DNA from 3 places in the Hyphomicrobium sp. CS1GBMeth3 genome. Region 3 is predicted to be linked to each of the others. Evidence: predicted binding sites of a transcription regulator. Region 3 holds the regulator's gene; each other region holds the start of a gene.
The links. Region 3 encodes PhoB, which activates phosphate uptake and scavenging genes when phosphate is short. Its sites were predicted from a motif close to TGTCATNNANCTGTCAT; they were not measured.
Positions count from the first base shown of each region.

Region 1: CS1GBM3_RS02790 (ceramide glucosyltransferase) is a predicted target of PhoB. The motif match lies at 3,334-3,350, and genes of this name have one in related genera.
Region 2: ppk2 (polyphosphate kinase 2) is a predicted target of PhoB. The motif match lies at 3,245-3,261, and genes of this name have one in related genera.

Region 1 covers NZ_FPHO01000002.1:577,949-583,195, forward strand. The annotation lists gene CS1GBM3_RS02765 (TerC family protein) at 1-141, shown strand, start outside; tRNA gene CS1GBM3_RS02770 (tRNA-Gln) at 362-436, opposite strand; tRNA gene CS1GBM3_RS02775 (tRNA-Pro) at 659-735, shown strand; gene CS1GBM3_RS02780 (FliG C-terminal domain-containing protein) at 1,132-2,118, opposite strand; gene CS1GBM3_RS02785 (hypothetical protein) at 2,656-2,892, opposite strand; gene CS1GBM3_RS02790 (ceramide glucosyltransferase) at 3,408-4,553, shown strand; gene queF (preQ(1) synthase) at 4,556-5,017, opposite strand; gene CS1GBM3_RS02800 (6-pyruvoyl trahydropterin synthase family protein) at 5,058-5,247, opposite strand, start outside.
Region 2 covers NZ_FPHO01000003.1:845,187-850,433, forward strand. The annotation lists gene alr (alanine racemase) at 1-941, shown strand, start outside; gene CS1GBM3_RS11225 (D-amino acid dehydrogenase) at 974-2,239, shown strand; gene ppk2 (polyphosphate kinase 2) at 2,242-3,144, opposite strand; partial or broken gene CS1GBM3_RS11235 (acetyl-CoA C-acyltransferase) at 3,328-3,561, opposite strand; partial or broken gene CS1GBM3_RS20120 (DUF1348 domain-containing protein) at 3,593-3,706, shown strand; gene CS1GBM3_RS11240 (hypothetical protein) at 3,746-4,084, opposite strand; gene CS1GBM3_RS11245 (FdhF/YdeP family oxidoreductase) at 4,081-5,247, opposite strand, start outside.
Region 3 covers NZ_FPHO01000003.1:1,311,278-1,316,524, forward strand. The annotation lists gene pstA (phosphate ABC transporter permease PstA) at 1-828, shown strand, start outside; gene pstB (phosphate ABC transporter ATP-binding protein PstB) at 862-1,671, shown strand; gene phoU (phosphate signaling complex protein PhoU) at 1,821-2,531, shown strand; gene phoB (phosphate regulon transcriptional regulator PhoB) at 2,561-3,256, shown strand; gene CS1GBM3_RS13490 (hypothetical protein) at 3,697-4,251, shown strand; gene CS1GBM3_RS13495 (TIGR02302 family protein) at 4,406-5,247, shown strand, end outside.

The DNA.
Region 1 (5,247 bases), on a different contig from region 3:
CTCGGAGGCTTCGTCCTCGCGCAGCTCGGCCGCTTGCCAGAGGCAGGGGACACCTTCACGTGGGGCGACTGGCGGTTCGAGGTGGTCGGGCTCGATGGGCACCGAGTGGATAAGGTCCTCGCAGCTCCGCTGGCATCTTGAGCTGTCGGCCGCGCTTTCTCGTCGATTCCAGTCGTCCGCCGGAAGACGACCGCGAGCGAAGCTTTGGAGGCGCTCGGAGAGCGAGCGCCAGCGCGCCACACCACATCCGCTCCGACCCCGAGCCGGGCCTTTTCCAGAGTTGGGCGACAACCGAGGACGTGCGCGTAAGCGGGGCCACCCTCAAGAGTGGACGAACTTTCCGCTAAGTTATTGAAATGATTGGCTGGGACGGGAGGGTTCGAACCTCCGAATGGCGGAATCAAAATCCGCTGCCTTACCACTTGGCTACGTCCCATCGGCCGATCCGCCCGCAGTCGGGGGGGTGGCGATAGGCGCCGCACCATAATGAGGGCGGGGCTCTATCGCAATCCTCGTTCTCCGCCTTCTCCCCGGGTGACAAAATCAGTCGCGGCCGGCTTGCCCTGTCCGGGGGCTGTCGCTATAAAGCCGCCTCGCGCTTCGGCCCCTCTCGGCAGCCGCGGCGCTTTTCAACGACGTCGAGGACATTACGGTCGGGCGGAGCGTAGCGCAGCCTGGTAGCGCACTTGCTTCGGGAGCAAGGGGTCGGGAGTTCGAATCTCCCCGCTCCGACCAATGTCCTCTCAATGGGCTAGGCCGGTTTTCCTGACGGCTATTTCGACTCTGTTTTCTCCCGTCCATTTCGACTCGTGCCGTCTTCGTTCAGGCAACCTGGCTCTCGATCCAGGCCCGACGCCGTCTCGCGGCAGCGGTACGCTGCGCTTCCGTTTTCTTCACGTAGAGAAGGACGTCGAGCGCGCGGAGCGGGCGATGGAAGCGGAGCACGGCGGCGAGCTAAATCCGACCTCCGCTATCCATAAGGGTGAACCTGGACGTTGGCGTTCTTGTCTCTGGAGGCGCCGACGTTGCGGAGTGGTGTCAAATGGGCTGATACGGCCGTCAGAGCGGTGACCATCCTCTGCCGTCCCTCGGCCAGCATGCGCGCGTCGCTAACGCGTCTATACGGGCCGCTTAGTCGGGCCCATCGCTTTCCCCCTCGTGTTGGATCTCGATATCGCCACGTTCGAGCATCACCAACGCCGCGTCGGCGATGACTCGCTGTGCCTTTTGAATCTCCTTTGGCTTGGGCGAGACGCCGTTTTCGAGTTCGGATTTGATCACTCGTTGGGCGCGCGCAGGAAGAGCGGCAAGGATTCGATCCGTCAGGTGGGAGGGGATCCCAACAAGGGCATGGATGATAGTATCCGGCTGCATCGCATCGAATACGGTAGTGAGGGATTGATCGGTCAGCCTGTCGAGGTCAAGGAACGTGAAGAGCTGTTGGCGAATAAGCTCGGCGTCCTTTTCGTTGTGGGCCGCGATGCTACCTACGCTTTCCTCCATCATTTTGCGGTCCATCTTGTTGATGATGTGCGCAAGCCGCGTGTGCGGAGATTGGTCTGAATTGTTTCGCCTGTTCAAAAGCACGTCTTGTACGAGTGATATTTCAAGGAGGACGAGGGGGCGCTCTTCTACGGGCCTCAGCGCCAACATCCGTTGAACCACAACATTGGCCTCCTTGCGTGGAAACTGCGCGAGGAGATGGGCGGCTGTTGGCAACTCGGCACGTGACAAAACCAGGGCGACAACCTGCGGATGTTCGTTTTGCAGATACTTAGCAAGCACCGCGTCCGGGATCTTAGCGAGCTGCTGCCAGACAGCATGGGCGGATTTGGTGCCGGTTTGCGAAAGCAATGCTTCGATTTGCTCTGAACTCAGGACGCCTTCCAGAAGATCATGGATCTTTTTAGCGTTCGCCGTGAGATCGACCCCGCCTTTGATGTCATCGGCGAACACCTCGATTAGTTTGTCGACGGCTTCGCGCGATATAGACCCCAGATCATTGATGGCCTGGACAATGACTTTCACTTCATCTTCATCGAAGAATTTCAGAACGCGGCCTGCCGTCTCCTTGTTCAATGCAAGGAGTATTGCCGCGGCCTTGGACGTACCAGTCATATTCTTCAGGGCGTCCGAAGCTGTCTGGATATCGCCTTTCGACAGGATTATGCTCCGCGGCGGGCAATTGTCCTCTTGCGAAATACCGAATCATAGATGCCCGCGTGTCATACGAGCATGGACCCAACAACGTCCGTGAGCGGAAATTTTCGGCATGAGCCAGTTATGCCCCGCTAAAGCCTGCAGCCACTTTCGTCCGAGTGCCAAGGTACCTTCTGCTATCCTTCTCTTACGGGTGACACTGCGCGCGAAACCCCGCTAGGTATGACTCAAAATCGTGACTTCCCATGATTCCAATTTGAGCGCTTACTCGACCACATTCCTTTGTTTTCAATGACATATTGCATTGGTACGTGCCGAAAAAGCCGGACCAGCTGCGGGCTGTCCGGCTTCTCTCTCCTGGCAGACTGAACAGCGCTATTTTTTCGATTTCGCTACCGTTCTCGTTGGCGTCGCGGACTTCTTTTCCGCGCTCTCCAACGCGTCGTTGTCGCCACTTGATGACCACGAAGGAGCGGGGCAGCTACTCCCATCCCATCACGCGGCGATAGCCCGCCGTGCCTTCATCACGGTGCGCCAGGGCATGAAGGGGCGGATCTCGGTCACTTGGCCATCAGCCAAGCGGGCGAGGGGCCATGAGCCATCCTCGCAGTCGGTCACGGTCGCAGCGATCCACCGCTCGACGAGTGTTTCGCCGCTCTCGGCTGCGCGCCATACGCGGTACTTGATCTCGATGATGTCGCCTGGCTCGAGCGTGTTTGGGCTTGCTGTCATTCCCCTGCCGCTCCTCTTTTGTTGATCCAGATTCGCGCGCACGCTAGCTGCCCAACATCTCAGTTTCTTGGCATCTTCCGGGCAAGAATGAGGGACGTGCGCATTCGGTTTCTTCTCAATTTGCGCATTGCTCTTCGGCGTGCGCGATAACGCGGGGGGTCTTCTGCCAAATGTGCCGGCGATACGGCGCGGCGGCGCCAACATTGCGGATATGTGACATGCGCGCGCGGCGAAATGGCGCCTATTTCAAAGCACATCGCACGTTGACGCGGCTCCGTTGAAGACTGTTAGAGTATGGATGTCTCGGCTCGATGCTTGGGGCAAACTTCTCCCGCTGACTTGGAAGGGGGCGCTTCGGCGTCCCCTTTTTTTTATCGTCTCGCGGGGGTTGCGCGCTGACGATCCGATCAAAGAATTTCCGTCGTCATTGTGTCGTCGGCGCGTCATCAGCCTGTTACATGAATCCGTGATGGACTCCCGTTTATGGCGCTTGGCGAGGAGGCCAGTAGCAAGTCATGGAATGGGCTGCCCTGGTCGTTCTGGCGCTGACGACACTCGTTCATTTGGCTTCCGCAGCGCTCACGCTGCGGCGCGTCCGCAGCCGTGCCGTCGCGGCGCCCGCACCGTGCGGAGACGCGCTGCCCCCGGTGACCGTAATCCGGCCGGTGTGTGGTCTCGACCCCTTCGATGAGCTGACGCTGCGCAGCACGTTCAAACTCGCCCATCCGCGGCTCGAGCTTCTCTTCTGCTCGGCGCGCGAGCGCGACGCGGCCGTGGCGCTCGTTCGCCGCCTGATCGCGGAGCATCCGCATGTCGATGCGCGTCTCTTGATCGGCGACGACAAGAGCACGCCGAACCCGAAGCTCAACAACGTCATCAAGGGATGGAATGAGGCGCGTCACGGCTGGATCGTGATTGCCGACAGCAACGTTCTGATGCCGCCGGATTATGTCGGGCGCCTGTTCCAATCCATGCACGACGACACGGGCTTGGTGTGCTCGCCGCCGATCGGCAGCCGGCCGCTGGGTTTCTGGGCCGAGGTCGAATGTGCCTTCCTCAACACCTATCAAGCGCGCTGGCAGCTTGCGGCGGACACGGTTGGGCTCGGGTTCGCGCAGGGCAAGTCGATGCTGTGGCGGCGTGAGGTGCTCGACGCGGCAGGCGGCATCCGCGCGCTCGGGATCGAGATCGCCGAGGACGCCGCAGCGACGAAGGTGGTGCGCAGCGCGGGCTTGCGCGTGCGGCTCGTCGATGCGCCGTTCGAGCAGCCGCTGGGTCACCGCAGCCGGCGGCAGGTGATCGACCGGCAGGTCCGCTGGGCGCGGCTGCGGCGGGCGACGTTCCCGCTCTGCTACGCGCCGGAGGTGCTGACGGGCAGCGTGGTGCCGATGTGCGCTGCCGCCGTTGCAGCGCCGCTTGTCGATCTCGACGGCGCGGTCGCGGCCGGTCTCGTCGCAGCGATGTGGCTTGGCGCCGAGGCGCTGCTCGCCAAGGCCGCGGGCTGGCACCTGAGCCTCGCGTCGCCGCTGGCGTGGCTCGTTCGCGACGTGGCGTTGCCGGTCGTCTGGCTCAAGGGCTGGATCGGTGACGGCTTCAACTGGCGCGGCAACGACATGACGGTCGCCGAGCCGGCTGCGGCGGCCGAGCAGGGGCAGGCGTAGCGCTAGCCGCGTCCGCGGTAGGGCGCGACGCCCTGATCGGGCAACCAGATGCCCGCAGGCAGCTTGCCGGTCTGCCAGAAGACGTCGATCGGGATACCTCCGCGCGGATACCAGTAGCCGCCGATGCGCAGGAACTTCGGTTCGAGCAAGGTCGCGATGCGCTTGCCGATGGCGACCGTGCAGTCCTCGTGGAAGGCGCCGTGGTTGCGGAACGAGGCGAGGTAAAGCTTCAGCGACTTGCTTTCGACGAGCCAGTCGCCGGGCACGTAGTCGATGACGAGATGGGCAAAGTCGGGCTGGCCCGTCACCGGGCATAGCGAGGTGAACTCCGGCGCCGTGAAGCGCGCGACGTAGTCCGTGTCGGCGTGCGGGTTCGCGACGCGCTCGAGCACGGCCTTGTCGGGGCTTTCGGGGAGTTGCGAGGCGCCCCCGAGGAGTGTGACGCCCGTGATTTCGCGACCCATGCCGTCCTCCGCAAATTCCGCTGACGTTATTCGGCTGACACTATTCCGCTGCCTGGCGCTTGCCGTGCAGGCTGCCGGTATAGATGCAGCCCTCGTGGCAGCTGTCGCGCGTCACGTGAATTTCGGCAAGGCCCGGCACGCGGTTCTGCAGACGGTTCCAAAGCCACATGGAGATGCGCTCGAGCGTCGGCAGCGCGAGGCCTTCGACCTCGTTCAGGAGGCGGTGATCG
Region 2 (5,247 bases), 470 kb from region 3:
CGGTTTTCGATGCCGGATGCCGCGACTTCTTCGTCGCCCATTTCCACGAGGCACTGCCGCTCAAGGCCGTCCTTCCGATCGAAGCCCGCCTGTTCGTGCTGAACGGCCTTCATCCCGGAGCGGAAGCACGCTGCGCCGCGGCTGGCATTATCCCCGTTCTGAACTCGCTCGAGCAGCTTCAGGCATGGTCATCGTGCGCGGAAACGTTCGGCCGAGAGCTGCCTGCGGTGTTGCAGTTCGATACGGGCATGTCGCGGCTCGGACTTTCCGAAACCGATGCGCAGGCTCTCGCAACGGAACCCACCCTGCTGCGCGGCATCCACCTGCTGTTCGTGATGAGCCACCTTGCATCTGCCGACGACCCGGACAATCCGCAGAACAGAGAGCAGCTCGCCGAGCTTCACAGATTTGCGGCGCGCTTTCCGGGTATCGGCCTCTGTCTTTCGAACTCGGGGGGCATCTTTCTCGACACTGACTTTCATGGCGCCTTGGCGCGCCCCGGAATCGCTCTCTACGGCGGCGCACCGACGGCCAACTCTCCGAGCCCGATGCGGCCGGTGGTGCGCCTCGACGTTCGGGTTATCCAGACGCGCAACGTTCCAGCGGAAGCACGGGTCGGCTACAGCGGAACGTACGTTGCGAAGGCCGGGACGCGGCTTGCCACCATCGCTGCCGGCTATGCCGACGGCCTTCCCCACGCGCTCAGCAATCGTGGCGCGGCCTACTTCGACGGCACGAGACTGCCGATCGTCGGCCGAGTGTCCATGGACACGATCACCCTCGACGCCTCTGCGCTTCCGACCGGAGCCATGAAGCCGGGAAGCCTCGTCGAGATCATCGGCCCCAACCAGTCGCTGGAGCGGATCGCCACCGATGCCGGAACGATTTCCTACGAAATCTTGACCCGGCTGGGTCGCCGCTACCACCGCCAGTACTGCTGAGCCAACCTACGAGACGCGCAACAGAGGCCACCATGAAGATCGTCATTCTCGGTGCTGGCGTGATCGGCGTGACATCCGCCTATTACTTGGCCAAGGCGGGGCACCGCGTCACCGTCATCGACCGCCAGTCCGGTCCCGCGCTCGAAACGAGCTTCGCTAACGCGGGCGAGATCTCGCCGGGATACGCCGCACCATGGGCCGCCCCCGGCATCCCGATGAAGGCTGCGAAATGGTTGTTCATGAAGCACGCGCCCCTCGTCATCCGGCCAGCCGCCGTGCCTGGCGCTTGGCGCTGGATGGCCGGCATGCTACGCAATTGCACCGCCACACGCTACGCCGTGAACAAGGCGCGGATGGTCCGCCTCGCGGAATACAGCCGCGACTGCCTGATTGCGCTGCGCAACGAGACCGGCATCGCCTACGATCATCGCACGCTCGGAACCTTGCAGCTTTTCCGCACCCAGAAGCAGCTTGACGCGGTCGGCAAGGACATCGAGGTGCTGCGCCAGGGCGGCGTGCCGTTCGAGGTGCTGGATCCGGCTGGCTGCATCGCGGTCGAGCCCGGGCTTGCAGCAGCCCGCCGCAAGATCGTCGGCGGCTTGCGTATGCCGCACGACGAGACAGGCGATTGCTTCAAGTTCGTGAACGAGTTGCGCCGGATCTGCGAGGGCCTCGGCGTCACATTCCGTTTCGGCGTCGATATCAAGGGCCTGCGTCGCGAGGGCCAGCGCATCGTTGCCGTCGAGACAGCGTCTGACTTAATTGAAGCCGACGCGTTCATCGCAGCGCTCGGAAGCTACACGCCCGCGCTCTTGCGGCCGCTCGGCCTGCGCGTCCCGGTCTATCCGGTGAAGGGCTACTCGATCACGCTCCCGATCGCCGATGATACCCGCGCGCCCGTATCCACCGTGATGGACGAGGCCTTCAAGGTCGCGATCACGCGCCTGGGCGATCGCGTCCGGGTCGGCGGCATGGCCGAAATCGCTGGCTTCCGCCTCGACCTGCCGCAAGCCCGCCGCGCAACCCTCGAGCACTCCGTCGAGGACCTGTTCACCGGCGCAGGAGACAAGACCCGCAGCACGTTCTGGACTGGCCTGCGCCCGATGACACCGGACGGTACTCCTGTGATCGGAGGCACACGCTACAAGAACCTGTTCCTCAATACCGGCCACGGAACACTTGGCTGGACCATGGCCTGCGGTTCAGCGCAGCTCCTCGCCGATCTGATCGGCGGAACGAAGCCCGAGATCGAATCCGACGACCTCGGCCCCGAGCGCTATTGGCAGGAAGCCGCCTGAGGTCAGTAAACCTCAGGAACGTACATCTCGTCCGGAACGGGTCCGCGAATATAGTCCGGATTGTGTACGCGCGCGGGAAGAGCGAAAGGCTCGCGCGCGACTTCCCGATAACGAACCTGGTTCAAGAGGTGACGAATGCAGTTGAGTCGCGCCCGCTTCTTATCGTCCGCCTCGACGATCCACCACGGCGCTTCCGGGATGTGCGTCCGCTCGAGCATCGCCTCCTTGGCCTTCGTGTAGGCCTCCCAGCGCCGACGCGACTCGAGATCCATTGGCGACAGCTTCCACTGCTTCAGCGGATCGTGGATGCGCATCTGGAAGCGGAAGAACTGCTCCTCGTCCGAAATCGAGAACCAGTACTTGATCAGCTTGATTCCCGAGCGCACAAGCATGCGCTCGAACTCGGGCACCGAGCGAAAGAACTCTTCGACCTCGGTTTCCGAGCAAAAGCCCATGACGCGCTCGACGCCAGCCCGGTTGTACCAGCTCCGGTCAAAAAGGACGATCTCGCCCGCAGCAGGCAAATGCGGCGTGTAGCGCTGGAAGTACCATTGGGTCCGCTCCCGCTCGTTTGGCGCCGGAAGGGCAACCACGCGGCAGACACGTGGATTGAGGCGCTGCGTGATCCGCTTGATGACGCCGCCCTTGCCAGCAGCATCGCGCCCTTCGAAAAGCACGACGACCTTGAGACCGTCTTCGACGACGCAGTCCTGCAGCTTGATCAGCTCGCGCTGCAGCCTGAACAGCTCGCTGAAATAAAGTTTACGCTCGAGACTGCGCTCCCGGCCATCGAACCCCTCGCCGGACGACCGATCGTCGAGCTCCATCTCCAGCTCTTCGTCGAAGCTGTCCTGAATTTCGGCTTTAATCTTGTGGGAGATCAAGTCGCTGTCACTACTCGACATGGCATCCTCTCAACCGTGCACTTGGGTCTTACCGATACTGAGAGGCATTTGTAGTGAGCACCCTCCCCGTACAAGTCCGGTCACGTTGTCGACGCCCAGTATGACGGTGCAATGACAACCGCATCTGCTCGGATGCCACCCCAGATACTAGACGCGGAAGGAGGCGGCCGCCTCCCTGAAGCACAAACGACGATTGAGCACTGCGCCCGTCGCGTCGATGAGGTGGCCATGCGCGATGGCTCCGCCCTCGACGTTTGTGAGCTCCTCCGGGATGGAGAACTCTTTGGCGATGGCAAGAGGTACAGCCGCGAACGCCTCGTTGATTTCTATGCGCTCGACGTCCCCGAGCAACCAGCCAGCCAGTTCGAGAGCACGGCACACCGCTGGCACGAGCCCGAACAAGTCCGGCCCGACACTCCGACCGCCGAGCAATCGCAGCGCTTGTTCGAGGTTGCGCGCGTTCATCAACGAGCACCCGATCGCCGAAGCCGACCGCAAATTCCGTTGGCCGCTTGGCCGCCGCCCCGACAAGCGACCTGGCCTCAGCCATTTCGGCTTTTAGGCCGAGGTTCCCCTAGATGAGATCAGGACAGTCCGGGCTTCATTGCTCGGACTTCGCCGGATTCATGGAAATAACGCGCGACACGAGATCCCTGGACGTGTCCGTGAGGCTGAATGCGGTACGCTGTGAGCGAGCGTTGCGGCCGACGATAGCAAGCAGGCCGCGCTCTCCGGCCAGCTCCGTCACCTCGCGAAGAACTAGAGCATGGGCGATGCCGAAAATGCGTGAGAACGTCCGGCTGTCATTGCAAATGCCGAGCTGCAGCGCAGCGAGCACACCCGCACCGACAGGGGTGAGAGAGTCGACCACCGAGGCAACCTTCGCAGCGAGGTCGAGAAACTGCTCCTCAGAGATCTCGCGCTCGGCTGTGTTGCTCATGCCGCGCTCAACTGCTCGGTCTGGCGAAACGAGACGAGGACCGACTTAGACGTCGGCGTATCGCTCTGCTCGCCGGCTGTCGAAAACGGCACGAGGACGTTCAGCTCCGGATAGTAGCCGGCCACCGATCCGCGCGGCAGATCGTAGGACACGACGCGGAAGCTCTCCGCCACACGCTCGATTCCATCGTCGTGCCGTCCGATGATGTCGACGCGATCCCCGGATTCCACACCGATCTCGGCGAGGTCATCCGGATTGACGAACACGACGCGGCGCTCGCCATAGATTCCGCGATAGCGGTCGTCGAGACCGTAAACAGTCGTATTGTACTGATCGTGAGAGCGGAAGGTCTGCAGCACGAAGAGGCCCTGCTCGCCGAGCGCCTTCTGGTGCTCGGTCTCGCGTGGCAGGCTGTCGGACGAAAAGGTGGCCCGTTGCGACGGTGTATTCCAGACGCGATGATCGACGGCGTTGTAAAGGCGAAAACCGCGCGGCTTGCGGACCCTTTCATTGTAGCCGTAGAAACCAGGAATGGTACGCGCGATCAGATCACGGATGCGATCATAGTTCTGGGCGAGTTGTGCCCAGTCCACGACGTCCGAGCCGACGGTCGCCGCCGCGATACCTGCGATAATGCCGACCTCGGAACGAAGCTCTGGCGAAGCCGGTTTGTTGATCCCGCCCGAGCCGTGCACCATGCTCATCGAATCTTCAACCGTCACGATCTGGGCAACGCCCTTGCTGTTGCGGTCGATCTCCGTGCGTCCGAGGCAGGGCAGCACGTAGCTCACCTCTCCCGGCAGAAGATGCGAATGGTTGAGCTTGGTCGCAATATTGACGGTCAGCTTCTGATTGCGCAGCGTCTTGGCGATGAGAGAGCTGTCGGGAGTAGCGCGCGCGAAATTTCCGCCGAGCCCAATGAACGCCTGTGCCGAGCCATCGAGCATAGCGCCGATCGCCGCCAGCACGTTATGACCGTGCCGACGCGGCATCGAAACGCCGAACTCCGTCTCGAGGGCGTCGAGGAATGCCGCACTCGGCTGTTCATTGATGCCCACCGTGCGGTCGCCCTGCACGTTCGAATGCCCGCGCACCGGACACAGGCCGGCACCCGGCCGGCCAACATTGCCGCGCAGGAACATGAAGCTGGCGATCTCGCGAAT
Region 3 (5,247 bases):
CGCACCGGCAAGGCAATGATGCTCAACCCGCGTTTCTCGTCTCCAAAGGAGATCGAATGGTTCGAGAGCCTCAAGGAGCGCGGACTTCTTGCCTCGCCGTTTAGCTGGGAGATCTTCTTCAATCCGGACAGCCGCTTCCCCGAGCTTGCAGGTCTTGCCGGCGCCCTCACGGGCTCATTCCTGGCGTTGCTGGTGTGCTTCCTGCTGAGCTTCCCGGTAGGCATCGCAACCGCTTTCTATCTGGAGGAGTTTGCCCCGAAGAACCGCTGGAGCGATCTGATTGAGGTCAACATCAACAATCTTGCTGCTGTCCCATCGGTAGTGTTCGGCTTGCTCGGCCTCGCAGTGTTCCTCGGCGCATTCGGGATGCCGCGCTCGGCGCCGATCGTAGGCGGCATGGTGCTGTCTCTGATGACGCTTCCGACCATCATCGTCGCGACACGCGCGGCGTTGAAGGCCGTCCCGCCCTCCATCCGCGAGGCGGGGTACGGCATTGGCGCCTCCAAGCATCAGGTCATGCTGCATCACGTGTTACCGCTAGCCATGCCGGGAATTCTGACCGGCACGATCATTGGACTCGCTCAAGCCCTCGGGGAAACGGCGCCACTGCTGCTGATCGGAATGAACGCATTCATTCCCAGCATCGAGAATATGGGTCTTCTTCAGCCGGCCACGGCCCTGCCGACGCAAATCTTCTCATGGGCGGATAGCCCTGAAAGAGGCTTCGTGAGCCGCACCTCGGCGGCGATCCTGATCCTGCTCGCGTTCCTGATAACCATGAACGCCATCGCGATTTATCTGCGCAACAAGGTTGAGCGCAAGTGGTAGCAACATCCGTATTCGAGAGAGGTTCCTATGGACATGACAATTTCCACTGAGGCCTATTCGCGTGCGCCTGCACAGGAGGCCGAATACGGGCCCAAGATCGCCGCGCGCGATGTCAACGTCTTCTATGGCGAGAAACACGCCCTGAAGAGCGTCACTGTCGATATCCCCGATCGCGGAGTGATGGCCTTCATCGGCCCGTCCGGCTGTGGCAAGTCGACGTTCCTGCGCTGCATCAACCGCATGAACGACACCATCCCGATCTGCCGCGTTACGGGTAAGATCACCATCGACGACCAAGACATCTACGATCCGTCGCTCGACGTCGTGCAGCTGCGCGCGCGCGTCGGCATGGTGTTCCAGAAGCCGAACCCGTTCCCCAAGTCCATTTACGAGAACGTCGCCTACGGCCCGCGCATTCACGGCCTCGCGTCGTCCAAAGCCGAACTCGACCAGATCGTGCAAAAGAGCCTTGAGCGGGCGGCGCTTTGGACCGAGGTCAAGGATCGCCTGAACGATCCCGGCACCGGCCTTTCGGGTGGTCAGCAGCAGCGCCTCTGCATCGCGCGCGCCGTCGCCGTAAGCCCCGAGGTCATCCTGATGGACGAGCCGTGCTCGGCGCTCGATCCCATCGCCACCGCCAAGGTCGAAGAGCTGATCGACGAGCTGAAGAGTAATTTCTGCATCGTCATCGTCACCCACTCGATGCAGCAAGCGGCCCGCGTATCGCAGCGGACGGCATTCTTCCATCTCGGAGTCCTTGTCGAGGAAGGTGAGACCACCGACATTTTCACCAACCCGAAGGACCAGCGCACGCAGGACTACATCACCGGCCGCTTCGGCTAGCCAGAGAGCGCCCGGGAGACCGTCCAATGACGACCGAACGCAGAACCCTATTGTCCGGCTTCACGCCGTGGCGTGGATCCCGATCCGCCTCCAAGGGATCCTTAAGTGACATTGCCGTGGCCGCCGGGCCCAAAGGAGAACAAGAGTCCATGAACGAGCATATCGTGAAGTCCTACGAGGAAGAGCTGGCCCTCCTCGACAGGAAGATCGCCCAGATGGGCGGCCTCGCCGAGCACATCCTCGGCGAGTCGCTCGACGCACTGGAGCGCCGCGATCCACGCCTCGCCGAGCAGGTCGTCACGACTGACAAACAGATCGACCAGCTCGAGCGCGACATCGAGGAGCAGGTGATCTCCATGATCGCCCGCCGTCAGCCACTGGCCGACGACCTGCGCCACGTCATGGCGGCTCTGCGCATCACGGGCGACCTCGAGCGCGTCGGCGACCTCGCAAAGAACATCGCCAAGCGCGCCCTAGCGATCGCCGATGAATCGCACCCCAAACCGCTGATGACCGGACTGCGCCACATGGGCGAGCTGGCTCTCGCGCAGCTCAAGGACGTGCTCGACGCCTATTCGGCGCGCAATGCCGACCGGGCTTTGGCGGTCTGGCGCGGAGACGAGAAGATCGACTCGATGTACAATTCGCTGTTCCGCGAGCTCCTGACCTACATGATGGAGGATCCGCGCAACATCGGCCTGTCGACGCACCTCCTGTTCGGCGCCAAGAACATCGAGCGCGTCGGCGACCACACGACCAACATCGCCGAGACCATCCACTTCCTCGTCAAGGGCGTGAACATCGCCGACGACCGCCCGAAGGGCGACGACACAAGCTCAACTCTCTTCTCGAAGGATTGAGCCGGTAATTCGAGGCAAGCGAACGAACGATGACGGCAAAAATACTTCTGATCGAGGACGAAGCGCCTCTGGCGGAGATGCTGCGCTACAATCTGGAAGCCGAGGGCTTTCGCGTCTCGCACGCGGAGAACGGCGAGGAGGCGGAGCTCTTGGTCGCGGAGGAGAAGCCGGACCTGCTCGTGTTGGACTGGATGCTGCCTGGCGTTTCAGGCATCGAGATCTGCCGGCGCATGCGGGCGCGGATGGAGACCAAGTCCATCCCGATCGTCATGCTGACCGCCCGCGGCGAAGAGGGAGACCGCATCCGCGGTCTCTCCACCGGCGCAGACGATTATGTCGTGAAGCCCTTCTCGCTCCCCGAGCTGATGGCCCGCGTGAAAGCAATCCTCCGTCGCTCGGCCCCCGACCGCATGGCGGACATTCTGCGCTTCGCCGACATCGAGCTCGACCGCCCCGCGCACAAGGTCACGCGCGGCCTGCGCGAGGTGCACCTCGGCCCCACCGAGTTCCGCCTGCTCGAGTTCCTGATGGAGAGCCCTGGCCGCGTACTGTCGCGCGCCCAGCTTCTCGACGGCGTTTGGGGCCGCGACGCCTATGTCGACGAGCGGACAGTCGACGTCCACGTCGGCCGCCTGCGCAAGGCACTGATCCGCGGTAAGGAGCGCGACCCGATCCGCACCGTGCGCGGCTCCGGCTACGTCTTCGGCGAACGCAGCAACGGCTAAGTCCTCGGCGGGCGCGCCTGAACCTGATGCGCGCCCCAGGCCTCACGCTTGCCGTGCCTGCCCCGCGCGCCGGCGCCCCAACCATAAGCCACAAAAAAATTATTCCCGGTCGCGCGATGCGTACCTCGCCGCGTTGCGATGCCGCACCATCGCGCACGCGCCAGAACCCAGAACGAAATCGAAAAAACTGAAGGCAATGCGAGACAGATACGCCCGAACCTTCACATCGATCTTCAAAAGCGCAGCCCCAAACTTTTAGCGCCCAATATGCGCCTGCCACCCGCAAGCCCGCCCATGCCGGGGGTCAACGCAAACACTTGCTTAACCGTCTTAGCGCCTAAATGGCCCGCAACAACACGACGGGGAGCGGGCTCCAAAGCCCGCTCCGAAAGAAGGACAAGAGACGCATGCGCTTCCCCCAAAACGCTCGACCGAACGTCATGCCCAGGGAGGAAAAGGAAGCGCGGCTGCGGGCCTTCATCACCAACCATCTGGACAGCCACCGCGCTTCGGGCGTCGCGCCCGGCGTGACTACCTATCGCCTGCTGGCGCTGTCGTCCGAGAGCCCCGTCGCCCGCGCCTTCGCTGAGCTCGCCCCGGAAATCACTGCCGCGGGTATAAGCATGCAGGCCGTGCTCACGCGCCGGGATAGCCAGGCGATGCCCGAGGGAATCGACTGCCGCTTCGTGACCGACGTTCGCGTGCTCGACGCCCACGAGCAGCTCGTGCTCGACCGGGCCACGGCTTGGCTTGGCGACTGCATGCGCCGCGATCCTCTGAAGCGCGACGCCTACGAACTCTATTCCGACAGCCCCGTCACCGCGGGTTACGCCAGCCGCTCGTTCACCCAGATCTGGGATGCGGCTGGCCCCATGGGTAGCCTCGCCTCCGAGCGCCGCTGGACGAGCCTGCGTCAGGCGAGCCTGTTCGACCCGATGCTGATCGCCGGCGCCGAGGCGATGGTGGCGCAGCGCACGCTCCCGATCCGCCACTGATCCGACCAATCTCCGCTCCGTGCGTCACCGGGCCCTCGGACCGCGAAAACCGGGCCTCCCGACCCCATCTGGGCCGTCCGAGGGGCCTCGCGCGCCCTGTGAACGTTAGCGGTTTGTAATGAACCGCCCAATGGGCCCGTGTTAGGTTTCTCGCATGGAGAACCATCAGGGACCGACGTCGGCAAACCGCGCCTTCGATCTCAAGATCTGGCGTGCGCGCTTGGCCGCCGTCTTCGAGCAGATCTGGCTGAAGATCTGGCTCGTGCTGGCGGTCGTCGCAGCCTTCCTGCTCGTGTCCTACACCGGGGTATGGCCGCATCTCCCGGTCGCGGTTCACCTCGCGCTGCTGACCCTGTTCGCGCTCGCCCTGCTGGCCGCATTGGTGTCGCTGGCGCGCGTCAAATGGCCGACCCGCGACGAGGCGATCCGGCGTATCGAGCGCGCGTCCGGCATTCCGCATCGCCCGGCCACCTCCTACGAGGACACGCTGAGCGCGTCCTCGTCCGACCCGGCCACCCGCGCCATCTGGCACGCGCACCGCGAGCGCATGGCCGCCCTGCTCGCAAAGCTGCAGGCCGGCAAGCCGCGGCCCCGCACCGACCGTTTCGATCCGTATGCCGTTCGCGCCGCGGCACTCCTGGGCGTCATTGGCCTTACCGCGCTTGTCGGTGACAGCATCGCCGATCGAATCCGCAGCGCCTTCGTCTTCGGCCCGTCCATCGCCGCCTCCGAGGCCCGCCTCGACGCTTGGCTGACCCCGCCCACCTATACGGGCCGGCCGCCGGTCATGCTGGCCGACGGAGCGGGCAGCGCGAAGCGCCCACCTGCCGACGGCGAAGTCGCAGCCCAAACACGTCCCCCGCAGGCGCCAACCAAGAGCCAGCTGATCGTGCGCGTCGGCGGCATGGGTTCGACACCGCTCGCGATCGAGGTCGAGCCGACTGTTCCGGCGGGCGAAACCGCCAAGGTCGAACGCATCGACGCCAAGCCGGAAAA